3 regions of the Paenibacillus paludis genome follow, and region 2 is predicted to be linked to each of the others. Evidence: riboswitches for the same ligand, from Rfam matches in the RefSeq annotation. Region 2 holds a riboswitch; each other region holds the start of a gene.
What was found. Region 2 has a riboswitch for cyclic di-AMP ahead of ACAN56_RS01000 (NfeD family membrane protein). Riboswitches for the same ligand answer to the same signal wherever they lie in the genome.
Positions count from the first base shown of each region.

Region 1 (7,333 bases), on a different contig from region 2:
CTTGAGGAGCTCCCGTTTGGTAAATGGATATACCGGCAGAGCCATGCCTTCAGGAAGCTCTCCAAACACCCGGCTCATTTTCTTCCATATCGACTTGGTGTTCAGTCCAAATGCCGAGAACATTGATACCGAAAGACTAACATTAGTGTACACCCTTCCGCAAATATTGCCGGACATTACATAATGCCCCGGAATAATATTGTACTCTTCATCCAAGGAGCGCAGGATAGACCAGGTCAGAGGTGTTAAGACACCAGAGATGGATTCGCCCACATTGGTATTGGTCCAGAGAAAATCACCGGCCAGCGAGTCGTTGATCTCGAAGGTATTGCGGTTTCCCGGGTTCAAGGTCGTAACCGGTCTCGTCTGCAGGAGGTAGACCCGCCCCTTTGCGACCGCCCACTCGATATCTTGGGGAGCTCCCAGCTCCTTCTCCAGCCGGCATGCGTACCGGTATAACTTGGCTGCATACCGCTTGAAATCATCCGGGCCTTCATATCTGCCCCGGTTCCTTGCCAGTGTGAAGGAATAAGCGTTGCTCTCCCCTGAAACTAACTGTTCTCCCAGCCCATAGACATAATTCCCCGGCAGAACCGTGCGGCTGCCTGTAATGGGGTCGGCGGTGAACAGGACTCCGGAGATTTCCGAGTGAATCATCAGCTGCACGACAATGGCAACCTTATGGGAGGAGTCCATGTCCTGCATGGAGCTGTAGACTTGAACCCGTTCGCTATCCTTTGATTGATAGACCGTGTACATAGCTTCGCGAATCTGTTCGTCTGTCTCCACGTTCAGCACCGTTTCGAATTCTCCGGCAAATGATGCCTCAGCGGAATCTTCACTTAAACCCGAAGATCTGACTGCAAATCGTACATTTCTATGTGACATGCGGATTTTCCGCAACCTGGCTGCACTTTCAGTCCAAGCCTCTTCCTTTAATTTATCGCCTTCAAAGGCCGAAGGAAAGACAACAAATCCCTCCGGCACAGGATATCCCGCCTGAAGCATTCTGGAGAGCATCGCTCCCTTACCTCCTGCTTCGACGTATTGCTCCGGGCTTAGCTCGGCGAATCCTCGGATCATCTGTCCCATATTCAATTGCTCCCTTTGATATATTTGAAACTTTATTTAATTTGATATTTAGTTTCTTTTAATACTTTATTCCATTATTGTATTAACCGTCAAGCTTTAATCTATCAATATATTGAACTTATAATTCTTCTATTTTGGGATTGGCCGTGACTACAGAGAATGTTTGGACTTCCGGCCGCTGTTGTCTCCCGATTTCTTGATTTATACCGCTACTTGCGGTTGAAATCCGGAGACAAAGGCGGTCGCTATCGCTCCTACAGTTCCAAAATCCCCCTCCGTCACTTATCCCTAAATGTAATTCTCAAGTTCAATCTATTTAGGTAGTTCTTCAGTTCAACTGATATAGTTGATTAATTTCACCAAACAAAAAGAGACGTCCCATTAGCCATGAAATGGCTGCTTGGGACACCCCTCGTTTGGTGAACAGGATAGGCATGAGCACTTGGTGCGAATGGTCCGCGACCAGACCGTTGTTCCAATCACTGTGGTCCACACTATTTTGAACTTGTTTTGCAAAATATCAATGGTTTCGATAAAATAAAATTAATTTATTACATACCATCAAATATTTTAAGATTGTAATATCTGGCCCATCGAGATATTAACATTCCAGAAGGAGGGTTGTCTTATGTCAAGTCATGAACAAGATCAACCTACGGAGCTGCAGGAACAACTCACCCTACTCATGCGTGGACTGGGAACCCGAACGGTAATCTATCAGCAGAACGTGGCCGCTTCCCTCGGGTTATACAATAATGATTTTTTATCCGTAGATATCCTGCGTGAGAAAGGTCCCATTACGGCCGGGGAACTGTCCAAACTGACCGGGCTGACTACCGGCAGCGTTACCGCATTAATTGACCGGCTTGAAAAAAGCGGGTATGTCCGCAGGCAAAATGATCCCAATGACCGCCGCAAAGTGATTATTGTCCCGTTGTATGAGAATAAGGAAGAGGTAAGCAGCACCTACCTCAAGCTTCACTCGGAAATGCTGAACCTTGCTTCCTCGTATACGGCAGAAGAGCTTGAACTCATCACACAATTTTTGGGCAAGGCAAGTACGGTTCTGGAAGACCAGATTTATCGGCTTAGCTCTGCTACACTCAGCAAGCCCTCTTCCTGAATCCTCTGCTGCCACAAGCGGAAACGGCTTCGCCGTACTCAAAAGGACGATATCCAGCAGTCGAATGGCCCCGGGATATCGTCCTTTTTTCACATGCGGGATTGCTGTAAAAGCCATCTTTGCTTATTAAAACGGCAGGCCGGCATAAGCATTATGACTCGGACTGCCGTTGATATGCGAATTTCTGGACAGCTTAGCCGCGAAGAATTTGAACCATGGATTCAAAGCCGCTGCTGGCCATATGAGGATGTCTCAAGCAGGCTCTCCGGTATGTCTTGAGGATTTCGCCGTGAAGCGGATGTTCGGCTGGAACCCCTAACCGGGCGGCAAGCACTGCGCTTAAACCGGCAGTCCGAATTTCTTCCTGAAGAAGCACGGCTTCCCGATCATTTGGGTCGCCATAGAGAAGTGCGGAAGTAATGGCCGACACCAGATACGAGGTCTCTAGACCAAGCTCATGGGCAAGCATAGCAGGCCGGAGCAGCCGGTCATTTGGTGAAAGCTTGCGAAGCGGGGAACGTGCTACGCGCGATATTTTATCGTTGAAGTTCGGGTTGATGAACCGGTCCATGATCTTATGGATATATCTGTCGTGCGCCGCAGGATCAAAACCGTATAAATGGACCAGCAACGCGCCGGTCTCCTGCAGCACTCCACGGACACGGTCTTTAATTCCGGGGTCGGACATCGCCTCCTGAATGCTGGAGCAGCCCTCCAGGTAACCGAAATACGCTGCGCTGCAATGCCCGGTATTCACCGTAAACAGCTTCCGTTCAAGATAGGAATCGAGGGAGTCTACATAATGGACGCCTTTGATTTCCGTATAATCAGCGATTAACTCGCTGCGGGGAATGACCCATTCACTGAACGGCTCCACTACGATTTCCAGCGGATCTTTATGCGTCTGTACAGGAACGATGCGATCCACCATAACATCGGGGAAGGCGACACAGCGGTCTGCACGCCCCTTTAAAGGCTGCTTTAAATGGCGGTAAACCAGATTTTTAAGCTTTTGGCTGCTTCCCACGCCATTCTCGCAGGCAATAATATGAAGCGGCTTCGGATAGGGGTTGCTGTTTAGCCTGTTCTCGATACCCTGCGCGATGGCTCCGGCAATGTCTTTCAGCGCTGTTAGCCCGACCGCTGTCGTCACGATCTCAGCCTCTGCAACAGCTTGAGCCACCTGTTTCTGATCATTCAGATGAAGGGCAGTTACATTCTCCACAATAAAGCGGTCCCGCTCATCATTGGCAAGGGTAACGGGATAGCGCCCCCGTTCCTGCAGCTGAGCGATTTTCAGCTTATTTCTTCCGACAAAACAAACCTCATAACCGGAGTCTGACAGCACTGGACCGATAAATCCCCGGCCAATATTGCCCGCTCCAAAATGTACGGCTCTCAAATCGGTGTCCCCCTTTAGTAAATTCAACTCTATAAAATTTCACGAATCATAGTTGTTATACGCAGAAAATTAGTACACCGTAGTGATTTATACCTGCACATCAGAGATTTCGAAGCAGCTCCGGGAAATCACGTGATCGAAGTCAAGAAGACTTAGGCTTTCGGTCTGGTGATGCGGCATATCAAATTCAAGAAAACGGGTAATGGCATTCGGGATCACCACACAGAACATTCCGGCTGCAGTCGCAGCTCTTGCGCCGTTTGGCGAATCCTCAATAGCGACTGCCTCATGTGGTTTAATGTCAAGAGAGGACATGACCTGGTTATACAACTCCGGATCAGGCTTCACCTTCTCCACATGATCGGAGGTGCGGATGCTCTCGAAATAATCGCGTATGCCCAGCAGCTCCAAATGCCGTTCCACCCAGTCCATAGAGGAGCTGGAAGCAAGGCCAATCCGCAGTCCGGCGTCCTGGGCAGCATCCAGATATTGCTGAATTCCCGGCCGCATCTGTTCGAGCTCCATCAGCTTGCTGTGCCTCTGCTGGACCGCTGTTCTGAATGCCATCCGGTCGATAGGCAGCTTAAGGTCAGTCATCAAATATTCGTAGGGATTAAAACTGTTAAGGCTGGTGCCTATGCAAGTAGAATACTGTTCCAGCGACAGGTCTACCCCATGCTCTCCATAGGCTTCGCTAAAAGCGGTGTACCAAGCTGTTTCCGTGTCGATAATCGTTCCGTCAAAATCAAATATAATCCCTTTGATCAAATCAACCATCTCCCTCACAGTAGTCCGGTAAGCTAAGCTCACACAAAAGCGTGCAATCCGCTTCCAAAAATGCTTCCGGCTGGCGTATGTCTGTAAAAACCATAACAAAGGTTTTCTGGCCGCGTCAACCGGGGCAGCTTATCTTCCATCATATGAGGGCGGTTACAATTGCACAAAAACGAAACTGGGGACAAGCCTAAAAAAAGCGTTTTCCCGGTCGCTCCTGTTTGCACCAAAAAAAACAAAAAAACCTTTCTGTACAAAGGATTTCGCGTTTCTATGCCTTGCGGCCGGGACTCTGCGTATGAAGCATTTCAAAACGACCGGCAATCCCACAACAAAAAAAATTTCTACTCTGCTGATTTGGCTTGGCCCCGTATGCCTTGCCGCGGGCAAGTTTAGCTTTGACTTTTCAAAACTTCCCGGGTTATACTTTACCTACGCTTAATTTCCAGCCTTTGGGCAGGAAAGCGGGGGAACCAGTCTTTTGGGGCGAATCATTCACAGAATGTAGGGTACCATCTTACCCGAGTCCGTCAGCTAACCTCGTCAGTAGTGGATGGGTCTGCTTTTTTAGGTATATTCATAACCAGAGACCCTTGCTAAGGGTCTCTTTTTTGTATTCTAATGACCCTGCTGGCAGCAGTTTGGCTATCGACCTCAAGGCTCCCTTACTTCTCACACTATGAGACCAAGGAGAGATGCAAGTGCAAAAGGTAAGGTACATAACGGATATCAACAAGGTTGCCATGCTGTCTGAAACGGAAAAAGAAAAGCTGAAGGAGATCACCGGCAAATTTGCCTTTCGGGTCAATGACTATTATCTGTCGCTGATCGACTGGGATGACCCGGGTGATCCGATCCGCAGGCTCGTCATTCCAAGTGAAGGTGAACTTGCGGAGTACGGCTGCTGGGATGCATCCGATGAGGGAATGAATTATGTAGTGCCGGGATGTCAGCACAAATACAGAACAACGGCCCTTCTGATTGTCTCCGAGGTGTGTGGAGCTTACTGCCGCTACTGCTTCCGCAAGCGCCTGTTCCGCAATGATGTGAAGGAAGCACAAACCGATGTGGCTCCTGGGCTGGAATACATCAGGAATCATCCTGAGATCAATAATGTGCTGCTTACCGGCGGAGACAGCCTGATTCTCTCTACCTCCAAGCTGCGCTTCATCATCGAAAGCCTGAGATCCATTGACCATGTGAAGATTATCCGGCTGGGCTCCAAAATTCCCGTATTTAATCCCATGCGCATTTATCAGGACGAAGAACTGCTGGAACTAATCCGTACCTATTCATCGGAGGACAAACGCATTTACGTCATGGCGCATATTAATCATCCCCGGGAAATTACGCCCGAAGCCAAACAAGCATTCAGAGCACTTCATAATGCCGGGGCAATCGTAGTTAATCAAACACCGGTGCTGAAAGGCATCAACGATGATCCGGCGGTACTCGGAGAACTGCTCGACCGGCTGTCCTGGGCCGGAGTCACTCCCTATTATTTCTTCGTGAACCGGCCCATTGCCGGCAACCGCGAGTTCGTTCTGCCGCTGGAGCGTGTCTACAACATTGTTGAGGAAGCCAAGGCCAGAACCTCAGGTCTGGGTAAAAGAGTCCGTCTATCCATGAGCCACTCCTCCGGCAAAATCGAGATACTGGCGATTGAAGACGGCAAGGCCTATCTGAAATACCATCAGTCCAGAGCGCAGGAGTACGGCAAATTTATGATCCTGGAATGTCCACCGGATGCGGAATGGTTCGATGATCTTCCCGGCAGCGAGAAGCACTGGACCCATCCTGCTTTCACTTCCCAGATCCCGCAGCTCCTATAAAAGCCAGCACAGTCCCCTTGTATCAGCATCGGGACTGTTTGTTTAGCGTGCTTACCGGCTATTCCATCCCCTGTGAGAACAGCTTGCTGATGAGCGCTCTCCGGCTGGATACGCCGGTCTTGGAGAAGATCGATTTCAGGTGATCCTGTACGGTGTACGCAGAAATATGCAGCGACTCCGCCAGCTCCTTGGTAGATAATCCGCGGGAGAGCATTTCGGCCAGCTGCTTCTCCCTGGCGGTCAGCTGGCAGGCATCGGCCAGCAGCCGGAAGATCTCCGAGGACTTGGCATAGACAAAGGCAACGGCCAGCTCCGTCTTCCCGCCGCTTCCTTCAAGCCTGCTGGCCGTAACTGTCAAGTAAGCCCCATCCTCGACACGCAGGCATAATTTCGCCTTGGAAGGCAAGCCTCCTGGTTCCGTATTCTCGCCAAGTGCCCTCAGGCATACGGCATTGACCGGCCGGGGAAGAACTCCGTGATCCAACCGTTCCAGCTGTTGCAGACGGTTCATCCAATATTGGGCCGCACTATTCGCGCTGACCGGAAGCAGCTGGTCCGTCAGAATCATGATTCCACTGTCCTCCGGTGCGGTATCCATCCGTCCCAGAGGGGGCTCGGAGGCATAGCTGCGGAGTGCGCCGGCAATCAGCGGAACAACAGATGATATCACCGCACACTCCCGCTCCTGAAAAGGAGGTTCGTGCTGCGACCGGAACAAGGTTAAGAACCCCCAGCAGCCACCGCCTTCAACCAGCGCAGCCCGGAGCTCGTCTCCCAGGCCCGCAGGCTGGAGTACGTTGCGGTAACGTTCACTCCGCCCGGGCTGCCCTTCCGTTACACCACTTAAACAGGCGACCGGCACTGCCGCTGCGGCCAACTGCTCATACTTCATATAATCCTCATGCAGATATTCATATTCAAACAACTGCGGGTGCAGATCCTCAAGACCCTGCTCTGTGATCGCCCCGGTGGACAGCAGCGTATGCGGGTCCACGGTAGTGCAGCAGGCAGCGGTAAACGGAATGTACTGCCGCAGCTTGGAGATTACCGCCTCCCTGTATTGCGGAGATGTCATTCTCATCTCCTGCCGGTTGATTTCCAGCATCCTCA
Region 1 covers NZ_JBGJZP010000009.1:185,656-192,988, reverse strand. Annotated here, with positions in the region: gene ACAN56_RS19100 (PEP/pyruvate-binding domain-containing protein) at 1-1,092, opposite strand, end outside; gene ACAN56_RS19095 (MarR family winged helix-turn-helix transcriptional regulator) at 1,721-2,215, shown strand; gene ACAN56_RS19090 (mannitol-1-phosphate 5-dehydrogenase) at 2,409-3,617, opposite strand; gene ACAN56_RS19085 (HAD family hydrolase) at 3,705-4,385, opposite strand; cyclic di-AMP (ydaO/yuaA leader) riboswitch at 4,817-4,955, shown strand; gene ACAN56_RS19080 (KamA family radical SAM protein) at 5,087-6,223, shown strand; gene ACAN56_RS19075 (helix-turn-helix transcriptional regulator) at 6,282-7,333, opposite strand, start outside.
Region 1: it holds a riboswitch for cyclic di-AMP, as region 2 does, so the genes downstream of both, ACAN56_RS19080 (KamA family radical SAM protein) here and ACAN56_RS01000 (NfeD family membrane protein) in region 2, are expected to answer to the same signal.

Region 2 (7,333 bases):
GAACATGGATTTTGAGCCAAGGTAGCCTGCAGGATCATAGCAGTGATTGCTTATTTAAGGAACCGGTAGCGGAACTGGCCCGGAAATATATCCAGAGTACGGAAGGGGGAGAGCACTCATGAGCTTAACCGCGCTTAGCTTTACACTGCTGTTTGTCATCGGAACGATGCTGATCTCCATCTGGCAGAAGCTTGGGTTGGAAAAGGACATAGCCATAGGCACGATCCGTTCTGCCGTTCAGCTGCTGGCGGTAGGCTATGTGCTGCAGTTTATTTTTCAGGCGGAGCATATGGCCTTTGTCATTTTAATCATTTTTTTTATGATTGGTGTTGCTTCATTTAATGCCGCCAAGCGAGGCAAAGGGCTGCCGGGGCTGGTATGGAGGATTGCGGTGGCAATTTCCGCCTCGGAGCTGATGATGATGGGAATACTGCTCGGATTGCATATTATCGATGCTACACCGCAATATATTATTCCGATCAGTGGAATGACAATCGGAAGTGCTATGGTCGTCTCCGGCCTATTCATTAACCAGTTTAAGCATGAGGTTCAACAGAATAAAGGGGAAATCGAAACACTGCTGTCCCTGGGGGCAACCGCTCAGCAGGCTATGCAGACCGTCAGAGCCAGGGCTGTGAAATTCAGTATGATTCCTACGATTGACGGCATGAAGACTGTGGGGCTTGTACAACTGCCCGGGATGATGACCGGGATGATTATTGCTGGGGCCAATCCGGTCATAGCCGTGCGTTATCAGATACTCATCGTCTTCTCTTTCACGTCATCCGCTGCCATTACAAGCATACTGCTTAGCGTACTTATTTACCGGCTGTTCTTCACTGCCGGCCTACGTCTGCAGCTGCCGGGAGCCGGCAAATATTAGCTCATGAGCTTAGCGGATATTCACCTTAGAAGGTTGGGAACATCTCTACTCAAGAATCCCGGTATCTACAATTTTAACCTCCACTTTAGGGTGGAATTGCACTTTACGATAATCCTCAGACCAATTTTTCTCCTTCCAGACATTGTGATGATAAGCAATAAGCTTTCTCCCCACACCAAAGATATCACAGTTAGCCTTTTGGACTTCTTCCACAACCGATTCGGCTTCCTTTGTGAGAATGTCCGAAAGCGCTTGATTTATTTTTTGAAGATCTTTCTCTTTTAGCGAATGCTCTCCGGGAAACTCTTCTACGATGGCTTGAAGTTTCAACTCCAAATTGACATCAACACTTTCGTCAGCAGATACCGATACCTTGAATTTACGTTTCACTTTTTTTAAACCAACATTAATGGTAATGTACTCCTGTATATTATCCGGATAGCCCAGAACAATTTTCTTTGTGAATCGCGCATTTTTCCCCTTTTGCCCCTTCAGCAGGACTAGTAATATTGACTGATCCGGATTCAGCATCCCACTATAATACTGATCATTAAAAAGGGCCAATCCTTTCGTTATAATCTCATTGCCTTCTATAGCTATATAGGGAAGTGCAAAGTCCTGCCCCGGATCCTTCAGGAACCGGAACACGGTATCTAACGTTTCTTTTGGGAATACACTCATTTCCTCAAGACTTTCAATCTTTTGGGTAATGAAATCGCCAATTTTTAATTCCCCAACCATTTTTTGTTCAAGAATGTCGGAGGCATTTCCTTCCGCAATAATTACCCTAACGTTGGATGTCGGGTTGGTTGGATCCCTGAAGTTCACATCCAATTTAGAGTAAAGGCCTTGCTCTACCACTGACTTTCCGAGTAATTGAAAACCATTTTTCAGAAATCTTATGTTTCCCCTCACTCGATTACGCATCTCATTGCTGGCACTACGTAGGTTATGTCCATAACTCGTATGAATTTCGTTCGTAGTGGATTTTTGCTCAATATCAGGTGGAATGATTAATTCCACAGTTTCTTTTATCTTTCCATTTTCAGTTAGATCAAACCCCACACTGTAGGCCAGATGCAAGTCTTTCAAATATTCCCGGTCCCAGCATCCTGTCAGGCTGAGGGGGAAAAGAATAATCAGCACCGACAGTGCAACCGTTCCTAATTTCACGCGCCATCTCATGCAAGGCCACTTCCTTTTCTCTTTATAAATAGAGAAATGATTAACATTAGCAGCGGGAATCCAGCAATAAAGAGATAGGCGGCATTTGTAGAGGCTGTATCCAGTAGATGAATGCCAACAGAAGTTACTGGCGCAAGCGCGATCATAAATGTAATGATTTTCACAAACGGAGTAAATTTCCGATGGCTTTTCCGTCTAAATAAAGCACTGAGCCCAATGGACGCTGCATAGCAATAGCTTACGATAGAACATACAAGGGTTATGGTCCAGATCGGCAAAAACAAGATATCTGCACGGTCTACAATGAAAAAGCTTAGAGATTTCATTAAGTAAATGACCGGTTCGGGAATCATTTTGATTTGCTCGGAGTTAAAGAACATCAGACAGGTAGAGACCACAAAGAAATAGAACAGGGTCACAAACAAGTTAGAGAGACTGACCGTTATCAATTTTTGTTTATCTGTACCTTCAGACAGCGGGTAGATGATCAGCATTAATTCGAAACCATACATAGATATGGTTGTTTCCTTTGCTCCTTTCACGATATTCCAGAAGCCTTTTTCCAATAGCGGTAACATATTTTCCAGATGGGCTTGAGTTAATCCATAGATGATAAATAAAAATAGAGGAATAAAAAGCACGGAAGCCAGCGTATAAAATCTTGCCAACACTGTCAGCTTTTCTCTTGCGAGGTAGAGAGTCATGATAGAAAAAAGAGCTAGTACAGCCCATCTTGGCGTAGTTTGCAGCATCCATCTCCGGAGCACCTCAACGGTACTAAGCATAATATTGGAGCCAAGCAGAATAAAGTAACCAATATACAGAATAGTCAATAGACTGCCAATAATCGGGCCTGCAAGTTTCATGCAAATACCGAATAGGTTAAGTCCGGGGAATTTCTTCAGCAGGACCCACAGAAGAATGATGACAAGTTGGGTAATAACCCCTGCAACTAAAACAGAAAGTCCACCTCCACCTTTGGCAGTTTCGTTAAGTTTGTTAGGAAGAGACAGAATACCAACACCGATTTGGGCTTGAATAATAAAAAGGAAGAGTTGTCCCCTTGTGATCATTTTTTCTTTTTGAGCCACCGTATCAACTCCTGTAAGTACTGTGTAAATTAATGATCATTTATCCGTTTTTGGGTTGCTTGAACTCTTTCGGATAGACCAAATTGGAAAGCGTACGAAGGTATCTTTCAAGCCTTGAAATTTCAACGGACTTAAGGGTCTCAGGTAGGGTTGCCCAAATGATTCTAGCTTGCACAAATGTATGAAAATGAGTGTTAACCCAAATGATATCCCAATATATCCGAATAATGAGGCAGCAATCATCAATGGAAACCGCATAAACCGGATAGCAGAGCTCATTTCGTTGGAAGGGATAAGAAAAGATGCAATGGCAGTCAACGCTACAACAATGATCATCGAATAAGAAACCAATCCCGCCTTAACAATTGCATCCCCGATGACCAACCCCCCAACAATCCCAATAGTTTGACCTACACGGCTGGGCAGACGAAGTCCTGCTTCCCGCAGCAGTTCGAATATAAGTTCAAGCAGCATCGCTTCAATCAGCGGAGGAAAAGGGACCCGGGTCAATAAACCTTGAATCGAAAAAAACAATTGCAAGGGAAGGACATTGGAGTGGAAAGAAACGGTGGCAATGTAGAGCGCTGGCAACTGAAATGCTGTTACAAAGCCGATCAGACGGATAAACCGGACAAGAGAAGCGATCATCCATCGATTGTTATAGTCATCCGGTGTCTGATAAAAGCTGAAGAAGCTCGCCGGCAAAATCAGAGCTGTGGGGTCCCCATCCAGCAGTATGGCGACATATCCGTCCAGCAAATAAGCTGAGGTATGATCCGGACGCTCCGTATTGATTAGTTGCGGAAATATGGAGAAGGAGTTATCCTCCGTTAATTCCTGAATAAAGCCAGTGGAGATTATCCAATCGAGCGAAATTTTCTTTATTCTTGATTCTACAATCTTTATCAATTCAGGGTTGGCGATATTCTCCATATAGACTAAGCCTACCTGTTTGGGGGCGAATTTCCCAAGTGTGAAGTAGCGGACAATAAGGTTTGGGGAGGCTATTTGTTTGCGAATCAGGTATAAGTTAACCTTCATCTGTTCAATAAAACCGTTATGAGGTCCCCGAATAACCCCTTCATTCTCAGGTTCGCTAATGCTTCGTTCGTATTTGGCAGGAGTGTTGAGGACATAGAATTCAGACATTCCTTCTAAAAAATAAACACAGCTTCCTTCAAGAAGTCCCTGAATACCTTGGTTTAGTTCTGTTTCCAAACTGAAACTAAGTGTTGTGAAAAGCTTAGAGAGGTCTTTGTCCTGATTACGGCTAAAAGGAACAATCACGTTCCGTTCAATCAATTCCGTATCAGTGAGAGACTCCAGATAAAAGACCATTCCTTCCCTTCCCTGAAAGGATAAGTTTCTTTTTTTGAGGTCACTTGTATAGAATAGTGCGGCTTCGATATAATCGGAGTTTTGATCTACAGAAGGAAATGAGGTCTGAGTTTGGTTAGTCATTATAAGGCGCTCAACTTTCGATTAGTTTTGCTTTTAACGTTCCCGGATGATTTGCAGAATATTCCTGACGGGAGCTTTAACGTGTGATACAGAAGAGTACGGCGGATGATGTTGAGCAGCAGAGGTTTCTGTTTTGTTTTCCTAGGGACATGAAGTAGAGCAAAAATGAGCAAATCATCAATCGCTTAAGAGTAAAACCAAAGAATGCGCATTCATTCGTGAAGTGGTGGCATTTTGGGCTTCTTTTGCCATCCGCAACGTTTTACATTAAATGGTCACAGGCGTAAGATTCAAATCAACAACCGAATGTAATATAACTGTTCTCAAATGGCTGAATTCCGATAATGGGAACGGGGGAACCAATGGTGAATGCGGCTTTTGCTCAGATAGCTGCCGCTCACTTGGGGTGAATCCTTGTGCGTGCTGAACAGCCGCTTCTTACAAGGTAGGGCAATCTCGCTGCCCGAATCCGTCAGCTAACCCCGTAAGCCTCGAAGAGAGAGGATGAGCGCCATGATCGATTAACCGACCACGGAGAGCCCTGATGCTTCTGTGGTCTTTTTGCTGAGCATGCAGAAAGGAAAGTTGATCTGTATAAGAGTTTAATAATCTTATAACAACGTAAATCAGAGTCATTAGGCAACTATCTAAAATGCTTTAAAGGGGGGATTGTTATCGTTACTGTATTTATCGTGTGCTTCTGGGTTGGATTGCTGCTTCTCCTCAGCGGCGGATTTCATGGGCATGGCCTGGCGGGTCATCTGCATATGGGAGGTGGCGATGCTGGTGGTCCGGGCTTTGTGCCCATACTCCCTCTGATGGTGTTTGTCACGGTCTGGGGCGGCAGTGGTTATGTGCTTACCCGGTTCAGCGGAATGAATATGCTAGCAGTGGTGCTGATCTGCACCGTGCTTGCCTTGCTGCTGGGCTGTCTGATATATGCGGTGCTGGCCCGGGTGATGACTCGGTATGATAGTAGCATGAATAAAATGGATTATGAGCAGGCGGGACAACTCGGGTACATCAGTATTTCTGCAGTGGATGGAGCAGTGGGAGAGATGAAATATGTGCTGCATGGAACGATGCGTTCCATTGGAGTGCGGGCAGAAACCGGCCAGCAGCTCGCCAAGGGTGACAGGGTGATTATTTTGAAGGTGGATAAAGGAATGGCGGTAGTCACCCTCTTCGAGAGGGGAAACGAACAATTATAAATAACGGGGAGTGTCGAACCGAATGGTTATTCTTTATTTAATCTCGGCAATTGTTGTTGTTATCCTGCTGGCTTTGTTCAGTATCGTGAACGCTTATAAAAAGGTTCCGCCCAATCAGGCGATGATTGTATTCGGCCTCGGCGGAAAAAGAGTGGTTCAGGGCGGCGGGACGTTCGTCATTCCCGGCTTCCAGAACAATAAGACCATCTCCATGATGCTGATGAGCTTCGATGTCATCCCGGCGCAGGCGATGTTCTCCCGGCAGGGCATCAAGCTCAACCTGGAGGCGGTAGCCCAGATTAAGATTAAAAGCGATCCTACCGCTATTCTGACTGCCAGTGAGCAGTTTATCGACAGGCCGGAAGAAGACCGTGAGACGATTATCCTGCATTCGGTGGAAGGTCATTTGCGCGGCTTGATCGGACAATTAACGGTAGAATCCATTCTAAAGACACCTGACGAAATCAACAGCAAGATGCGGGAGACCTGCTCGGAAGACCTCGACAAGATGGGGCTTGAGGTAGTCAGCTTCACCATTAAGAAAATTACTGACGACAAAGGGTATATCGACAATATGGGGGTTCCGGAAATTGAGCGCATCCGCCGTGATGCCAGCATCGCCAAGGCGGAAGCAGAACGCGACATTCAGATCAAACAAGCCGAGGCGGAGAAGGAATCCGCCATTGCCAAAGCCAATGCGCATCAGGCCACCATTGAAGCGGGAACCGCCGCCCGCGCCAAGGAATCTCTGTTCGAGAAGGATTTGAACATTAAGCAGGCGGACTTTAAGCTGGAGACTGAAGTGAAGAAAGCACAGGCGGATCTTGCGTACGAATTGCAGCAGAACAAAATCAAACAGTCGCTGGTTACCGAACAGGTCAAGATCACGCAGATGGAAGCGGAGGCCAACCGGACCGTCCGGGAAATCGAAGTTGAGCTGAGACAGAGGGAGCTGGAGGCAACGGTGATCAAGCCTGCTGAGGCGGAGAACCAGGCTACGATCATGAGAGCGGAAGCAGCTAAGCAGCGGCAAATTCTTGAGGCGGAAGCAGAGGCGGCCACAATGACCAAACGGGGGCTGGCAACAGCGGAAGCAGAACTGGCGAAGGGAAAAGCCAACGCGGAAATTGTTCAGCTGGCCGGAGCAGCGGAAGCGGGGGCACTGGAGAAGAAAGCTGAAGCGTACAAACAGTTCACGCAAGCCGCCCTTATAGTGGAATTCTTGAAGGTTCTGCCAGAGCTGGCTGACAAAATCGCTTCCCCGCTGGCCAAGGTCGATAAGATTACAGTGATTTCCCAGGATGGAGCTTCATCCGGCGTAAACAAAATTACCGGCGATATCGCCAAAATCATGGCCCAGGTTCCTGAATTGACACAGACGCTTACCGGTATGAACGTGACAGAGGCTCTCAGCGGGCTGCTCGGCCGGGATAAAGAGCAATAATTCTATACAAGCTGGGATATTGAATTCCTTGCATAAGCAACGCTCTATTATGGAAAAC
Region 2 covers NZ_JBGJZP010000001.1:232,205-239,537, forward strand. Annotated here, with positions in the region: gene ACAN56_RS00975 (ABC transporter ATP-binding protein) at 1-122, shown strand, start outside; gene ACAN56_RS00980 (ABC transporter permease) at 119-883, shown strand; gene ACAN56_RS00985 (Ger(x)C family spore germination protein) at 929-2,068, opposite strand; gene ACAN56_RS00990 (GerAB/ArcD/ProY family transporter) at 2,065-3,159, opposite strand; gene ACAN56_RS00995 (spore germination protein) at 3,196-4,620, opposite strand; cyclic di-AMP (ydaO/yuaA leader) riboswitch at 4,940-5,126, shown strand; gene ACAN56_RS01000 (NfeD family membrane protein) at 5,295-5,831, shown strand; gene ACAN56_RS01005 (flotillin family protein) at 5,854-7,275, shown strand.

Region 3 (7,333 bases), 170 kb from region 2:
GCTTTGCTCATGACAGCTCCCCCTTCCGTTTACTCGCCAAGTAAATAAAGAACGGCACGCCGATCACTGCGATTAAAGCGCCTAGCGGTGTTTCATAAGGCGCGTTAATCATTCTGGCCGCAATATCAGCAAATACAATTAGTAAGCTGCCGAGTACTGCAGAGCAGGGAATAATCCAGCGGTAATCGACACCAACCAGATAACGGGTAATATGGGGGATAATCAGCCCCACAAAAGCAATCGGTCCAACCGTCGAAACCGCGGAGCCGGCGAGAATCACTACAATAATAATCCCGGCTGTTTGCACTAGCCTGGTCCGCTGTCCAAGCCCCGCCGCTACATCGCGTCCGAGACTAAGGAGTGTAATGGATCGGGAGATCAGCAGAGATCCTATCAGAGCTGCCGCAATCCAGGGAAACAAAATACGAAGCTGTGTCCAATTCGTCCCGCCGATCCCGCCTGCCATCCAGAAGGCAATATCCTGGGACAGATGAAACAGAATCGCGATTCCCTGGCTTACCGCCAGCAGCATAGCACTTACAGCGGCGCCGGCAAGGGTCAGACGCAGCGGGGTTAAGCCGCTATGGGAGAGCGAGCCAATCCCGAACACAAGAATGGCCGCTGCTGCTGCGCCGATGAAGCAGTACAGCATGATGTAGAGAAAAGAAGCGGATGGCGCAAAAGCAAAAGCTAACGCCAATCCTGCGCCGGCACCGGCATTCAGACCCAGCAAGCCGGAATCTGCCAGCGGATTGCGGGTCATGCCCTGCATAATTGCTCCTGCGACGGCGAAACAAGCACCAACCAGCGCTCCCGCCAAAGCACGGGGAATCCGCAGTTCCCGAATAATCTGATGCTGCTGCAGATCCGGATTAAACCGGAAGACTGCCTCCCATACCGTCACCAGTCTAATATCCGCGGCACCCACCGAAACGGAAAGTGCCAGACCAAAGACGACAGCGGCAAGGCCGAAAATCAAAATAACTACCGCAGCAACCGGCCTTGTCTTCAGCGGTTGATCTCCTGACGGATTTGTATTGTTAGCTATAGAACGTGTGGATGACACCATAAGTCTTCCCCTTAATAGGATGAGTTCAATGTTGTAATGAGAACAACTATCATTCTCATTATCGCAAATATCTGAATTATGTACAAGCTTTCACAGCTCGCACTTTCACTGTGAACGATTAAGTCAATGTCCTAAAAAAAGGTGCAGGTCTTTGTATCTCAAGATACAAGAACCTGCACATCCCTCCACCGCTGAAGAGTTCTCTCTACACACAGTTAAGGCTGATTATTTCACGAGAAAACTCAAGACATCATCAATGGTTTTGGAGTTGGCAATGGCTCCGCTGTACAGCCAGCTGCTTGCCTCGCTAAGTTCATGAACATTTCCAGCCTTAACCGCAGGGATCCCCTTCCAGATTGCTCCGTTAAGAATGTCAGAGGCTTCGGTCTTGTCACTGTTCACCAGGAAGATATGATCTGCGGTCAGTTCAGCCAATTTCTCCAGCGTGATCGGATTCCAGGTCGCTCTGGATGCCGCAGGAATTTCTGTAACCAGGTTGGGTTGCTTCAACCCCAGATCCCCGTACAATACAGCACCACTGCTGCGTGTTTCATCTACTATAAAGAAGTTCTTCGACACCAGCCACAGAATGGCGACCGAATCATCACCAATGGAGCTGCTGATTTTGGCTTTTGCATCTGCTGCTTTTTGATCGTAATCCGCAATGGCTTGTTCAGCTTCAGTGCTCTTGTTCAGGAGCTCACCGATTTTGAGCAGCGATTTGCGCCAGTCTTTGCTAATCTTGTCACCAAGGACATAAGTAGGTGCAATTTTGTTCAACTGGTCATACAGACCGTTCTGCACACTAGACTCAGACTGCACAATGTGGAAATCCGGGGCAAAGCTGGTCACAGCCTCCAGCGGAAGATCATAGCTGATGGTTGGCACATCTTTAAGATCAGCAATCAGATATTCCTGGGTTCCGTTTGTCACGGACCACTGCGCTACCGGGGTAACGCCCAGTGTTACCAGGTAGTCTTCCATATAAGAAGCAAGTACGCGCTGCGGATTAGCCGGTACCGTGACTTCATGTCCCATGGCGTCTGTCACCGTTTTCTCTGTAGCCGGTGCAGTTGTTTTCGTTGGCGCTGCCGTTGCTTCAGCAGTAGCCGTAGCCGTAGGTGCAGCGGTAGCTTCCGCTCCAGAATTTGCAGCATTCTCATTATTGCCATTGCCGCAAGCGGACAAGAACAAAGTCATAGCCATACATCCGATCAATGCCAGCTTCATGCTGCCTGATCTCTTATTGTTCGAAAACATTAAATACCCCTCCTGTATTTACAAGCATTAATGGTCAAAGGTGTCCGAGGCCTTCGCCTTACTTTTTAAATGATATTGATTCTCATTATCTCTGTCAACAAAATTATTCGTTCTATAAAAAAAGGTTGCCTCCGCAAGCTACGGAAACAACCTCTGCTAACCATATTTATCTGCCTATTTGTGCAAATGATAGGGCACTGTTGCTACAACTATATCTTTTTGATTCATTAGATAAGAACGAATGAACAGGCTGGTCTGATTATGCAGGATCGCCTGCCACCAATGTTTGGTAATGAACTGTGGAATTAATACGGTAATATGGTCTGTAGTAGCGGTCTTCCACTCTACGGTATCGATAAATTTCACCAGTGGGCGGATAATGCTGCGGTAACGGGAACGAAGCACGATCAGGCGTACACCCGGGTTCCATTCCTCCCATTTTTGCTCCATCTTGTGAATTTCCTCTTCATCAAAACCAACGTAGACTGCCACCACATTATCTGTTAACGACTTCGCATAACTGATCGAATGCAGTACAGCGCGTGTCACACCCGCAACCGGAACAACAACGGTACTTCCTTTAATCAGCGGTTTATCCGTAGCAGGACATATGCGAAGCTGATCAGCTATATTCATATAATGGCGGTGAATGCGGTGGAATACGAACATGACAACCGGCAGGAAGATGAAGGCCATCCACACGCTGGAAAACTTGGTAATGATAAAGATAAGCGTAATCGTCAGGGTAGTCAGCATACCGATTGTATTGACTACAAATTTATTCTGCCAGCCTTTCGGCTTCGTTTTGAACCAGTGCACCATCATGCCAAGCTGCGACAGCGTAAAAGGGATAAATACTCCGACTGCATACAGCGGAATCAGCCCTTCTGTATTTCCGTGGAAAGCAGCTACAAGCACAGCCGACAATACTCCGAGAAAGATAATACCATTAGAGAAGCCCAGGCGGTCTCCCCGGACCATGAAGGCATGAGGCAAATATTTATCTTTGGCGAACATGAACGCAAGCAGCGGAAACGCCGAGTAAGCTGTATTCGCCGCCAGGAACAAGATGACGGCTGTTATCCCTTGGATGAAAAAGTACAAACCGCCCCGGCCAAACGTAGATTCGGCAATTTGCGACACGACGGTGGATTTCTCATTAGGAGTAATCCCATACCAGTATGCCAGCAGCGTAATGCCGGTGAACATCAATCCGAGGATGCCTCCCATCAGCATCAAGGTTTTGGCGGCGTTTTTTTCCGCTGGAGCTTTGAAGTTCGGAATGGCATTCGATACCGCTTCTACCCCGGTCAGTGCCGAACAACCGGAACTGAAGGCTTTGAGTAATAGGAACAGGCTGACATTGGAAACGGCGGAACCGATTTCCGGGATTTCGGCATGAGCGCCGCCTGTAATATATTTGTACACCCCGGCAATGATGAGTACAAAGATAGAGACCACGAACAGATACACCGGGATGGCAATAAATGAAGCGGACTCCGTCACCCCGCGGAGATTGATAATCGTCAAGATCAGAATGACGGAGACTGCAATAAGGACAGTATGATTATGAAGACTCGGAAAGGCCGATGTGATCGCATCCGTTCCCGCTGAAGCACTAACTGCAACCGTAAGAATGTAATCTACCAATAAAGAGCCGCCAGCCAAGAGGCCGGTAGGAACGCCCAGATTGCTTTTTGCCACGATATACGCTCCGCCGCCTTGCGGATAGGCAAAGATGGTCTGGCGATAGGAAAAAATAAGGATGGCCAGCAGGCCCAATACGGCTAATGCAATCGGCAATGAATACCAGATGGCGGTGAAGCCAGCGGCCACCAGTACAATCAGAATTTGCTCCGTTCCGTAGGCCACAGACGAGAGTGCATCGGAAGACAGAACAGCCAGTGCTTTCACCTTGGATAACTTTTCATGATCGAGTTCGTTCGACTTCATCGGACGCCCGATCAATAGTCGTTTTACCTTGCTTACCATTGTAGTAACAGTTCCTCTCTTTGTTGAGTTGAAACGGTAATACCGCGCGCCGTTTTCATTGGCAGGTTTCATAAATGCAGGCACAAAAATAAGCATACGGAAATGATCCGCATGCTTACGCATGCTCATTATCCCACCCTTGCTTACGAGGTTAGCTGGCGGATTCGGGCTGTGGTAGCCCTACGGTTCCGGTCATACTGACCTGCCTCCGATTCACCCCATTGACGTTGCCGTCAAGTTTGGTTCCCCCGTTTTTCCTTGCGGAAAATTCAGCGCATATTCAACTTCTCACAAGGACTAATAATAGTCTACAATAGCTTTTCAGTAAAGCGGTGAAAAAAATGAAAAAAGAATGAAAAAACATCCAAAAAGCTCAAATCCAAGATCGGGGATAAGTGGATCTTTCATTCTCTTTCATTATCCCAGCGTTCCGTGATTTTTGAGTGTTTTGGATGTTAATTGTGACAGAAATTAAGGAAATATTTTTGCTCTAAATTCTGCTTAGCCTTTTCTTATTCTGCTGGCTCTTCTTGGCGCCCGGTCCAGAGCAAAATTGCGATTAGAGCAAAAGCAATCAACGCAAGCAGAGGTACCGTAATGAACCCTAAAAAGTTCAAATAATCCTCATTGCAGGGTACACCAATTTTGCATGGCAAAATTTTACTGAGTGCAGGAATTTTCTGCTCTGCGTAATGGTACAGGGAGATGCTCCCGCCTATCAGACATAAAGGCAGCACATAAGGAATGATGCGTTTATCTCCCCGGTACGTGGCAATTCCGAGCAGAATCAGCTGAGGATACATAAAGATACGCTGGAACCAGCATAGCCTGCAGGGTTCATAATGCAGCACTTCACTAAGATACAAGCTTCCTGCTACTGCAATTACGGAAACAAACCAGGCCAGATACAGGCAGTGGCGTCTGCAGAAGGTAGAGAATTTCATCATTTGGCATCCGCCGAATCAAGGGCGATTTGCACCTGCGAGTCGATGGCTTTGATATCAAAAGCCTTGTCTACCTTGACTCCATTAACAAATACAGTAGGAGTAGAGGTCACTTTGCTGTCTTCGGCCAGCTTCATATCTCTCTGCAGTTCACTTTCATAGGTGCGTTCCTCAATGTCTTTACGCAAGAGGTCAAAATCTATCGGCAGGTTCTCTTTCTGCGCCAGGCTTACCAGGTAATCAGCGGTCGCCCACTCTTCGCTCTCCTCGCCCTGATTAGCATAGATTGCGTCATAATAGGTCCAGAAAGCTTCACTGTTCTGATGATAGACAGACAAAGCTGCTAATGAAGCTGTTTCGGAATCCGGTCCGATAAAGGCCATATTTACGAAGTAAAAGGCCGCTTTGCCCGGAGTTACGTATTTTTCAACAAGCTGAGGTTTGATGGTACCGGTAAAGTCTGAACACGCCGGACATTTATAATCCCCGAATTCGACAATTTTGACTGGAGCATCCTCTTTTCCAAGTCTGTGCATCTCGCTGTAATTAAAGTCAGAGTTCCCTTTTGGAATCAGCATGATTAGAGCGACAAAGATAATGATAACTGCTGCTACTGTGCTGAAGATCAGAATTCTCGTTTTTTGCTTCTGCTTTTCCTGTTCTGCCCTGCGCTTCTCCTGCTTGCTCTGTTGGGGAGCCGCGGCACTGTTTCGTTTGTTTTTGCTCAAAGAGAGTTCCTTTCCGTCCACTCAGGACCCGGGTAATGAAAGTCATATAATTTAAAATTATATAATTAAAGTTCTCTCTTTGGCAAACTTCCATAACAAACTTCAGCTCACACCGCCTTTGTTTTCAACTTACTGTTCGGAGTCTCTCCTTCCTTGCTGAAAAGCTGTTCCTTAGCCTGGTCCATCGGATGCAGGGGGATTCTAAAGATGAATTCCGTCTTTCCATCCTGCGGGGAATCGACCCATATCGTACCGTTCATCAAATCAATCAGCTTCTTGCAGATAGCTAGCCCAAGCCCCGTTCCGGGGTATTTCCGGCTGTGAGAGGCATCCGCCTGTGAGAAGGGCTGAAACAGCAGCGGGAGCTTGTCGGGTGGAATGCCGATGCCTGTATCCTTCACTCTAAACTGCAATTGTTCTGAGTTCCCCCCCGTACGGCACAGTTCCACTACTACGTTAATCTCACCTGTATGGGTGAATTTAACGGAATTTCCAATCAAATTCACAAGAATTTGCCGAATTCGAGCGCTGTCTCCAACTAAATAGTCAGGGATGGCCGGTGCAACCTGGAGTGTGAGATTTAATGCTTTCTCCTTACATACGACCTCGTACAGATTCATACATTCCCTGAGCAGCACTGACAGCTGAAAAGGCTCCCTATGCAGCTGCAGGCCGTCAGCCTCCAAGCGGGAAATATCCAGAATATCACTAATCACATTGAGCAAGGCATGACTGCTTCTATTTTGCAGCTTCAACAGATCCTGGTGCTCCTGATGATGAATCTCGTCAGCGAGCAGCTGATTTATTCCGATGATCCCGTTTAACGGCGTTCTGATTTCATGGCTCATAGTAGCCAGAAATTCGCTTTTCATCCGGGCAGCACTTTCAGCCGCTTCTTTGGCAATAATCAGCTCCTGCTGAAACAGGGCAAGCGCAGTCACATCTTCGGCAACGATATAGACAAACCGCTCCTTCTCATTTACCAGCGGAAAAACCGTTGCACTGCAAATTAGCCTGACTCCATTTTTCATTCTCACCATGAGCTCCAGCTTCGCCGAATGCCCTAACGATGCCCGCTTCACTGCCTCCTTAAGTGCAATTTCATCTTCAAGGCTGTACATTATATTTTTGTAGTCTCTCAGTTCTTCTTTACCGTAACCAGTCGTCTGCCGTAATGCCGGATTTGCGCTTACAATCTTCTTGCGTACCGGGTCGATGCAGAGCACTATATCCGGACTGAACTCAAACAACGCTACATAACGTTGCTCGTTAAATTTTGCCGAGATGATTACACGCTTCCGGTCCCTGTACAAAAGTGCCAATACAACCGCTACAATGGC
Region 3 covers NZ_JBGJZP010000001.1:402,196-409,528, forward strand. Annotated here, with positions in the region: gene ACAN56_RS01690 (FecCD family ABC transporter permease) at 1-11, opposite strand, end outside; gene ACAN56_RS01695 (FecCD family ABC transporter permease) at 8-1,069, opposite strand; gene ACAN56_RS01700 (iron-hydroxamate ABC transporter substrate-binding protein) at 1,295-2,329, opposite strand; gene ACAN56_RS01705 (APC family permease) at 2,504-4,321, opposite strand; cyclic di-AMP (ydaO/yuaA leader) riboswitch at 4,447-4,606, opposite strand; gene ACAN56_RS01710 (disulfide oxidoreductase) at 4,834-5,265, opposite strand; gene ACAN56_RS01715 (DsbA family protein) at 5,265-5,993, opposite strand; gene ACAN56_RS01720 (ATP-binding protein) at 6,101-7,333, opposite strand, start outside.
Region 3: it holds a riboswitch for cyclic di-AMP, as region 2 does, so the genes downstream of both, ACAN56_RS01705 (APC family permease) here and ACAN56_RS01000 (NfeD family membrane protein) in region 2, are expected to answer to the same signal.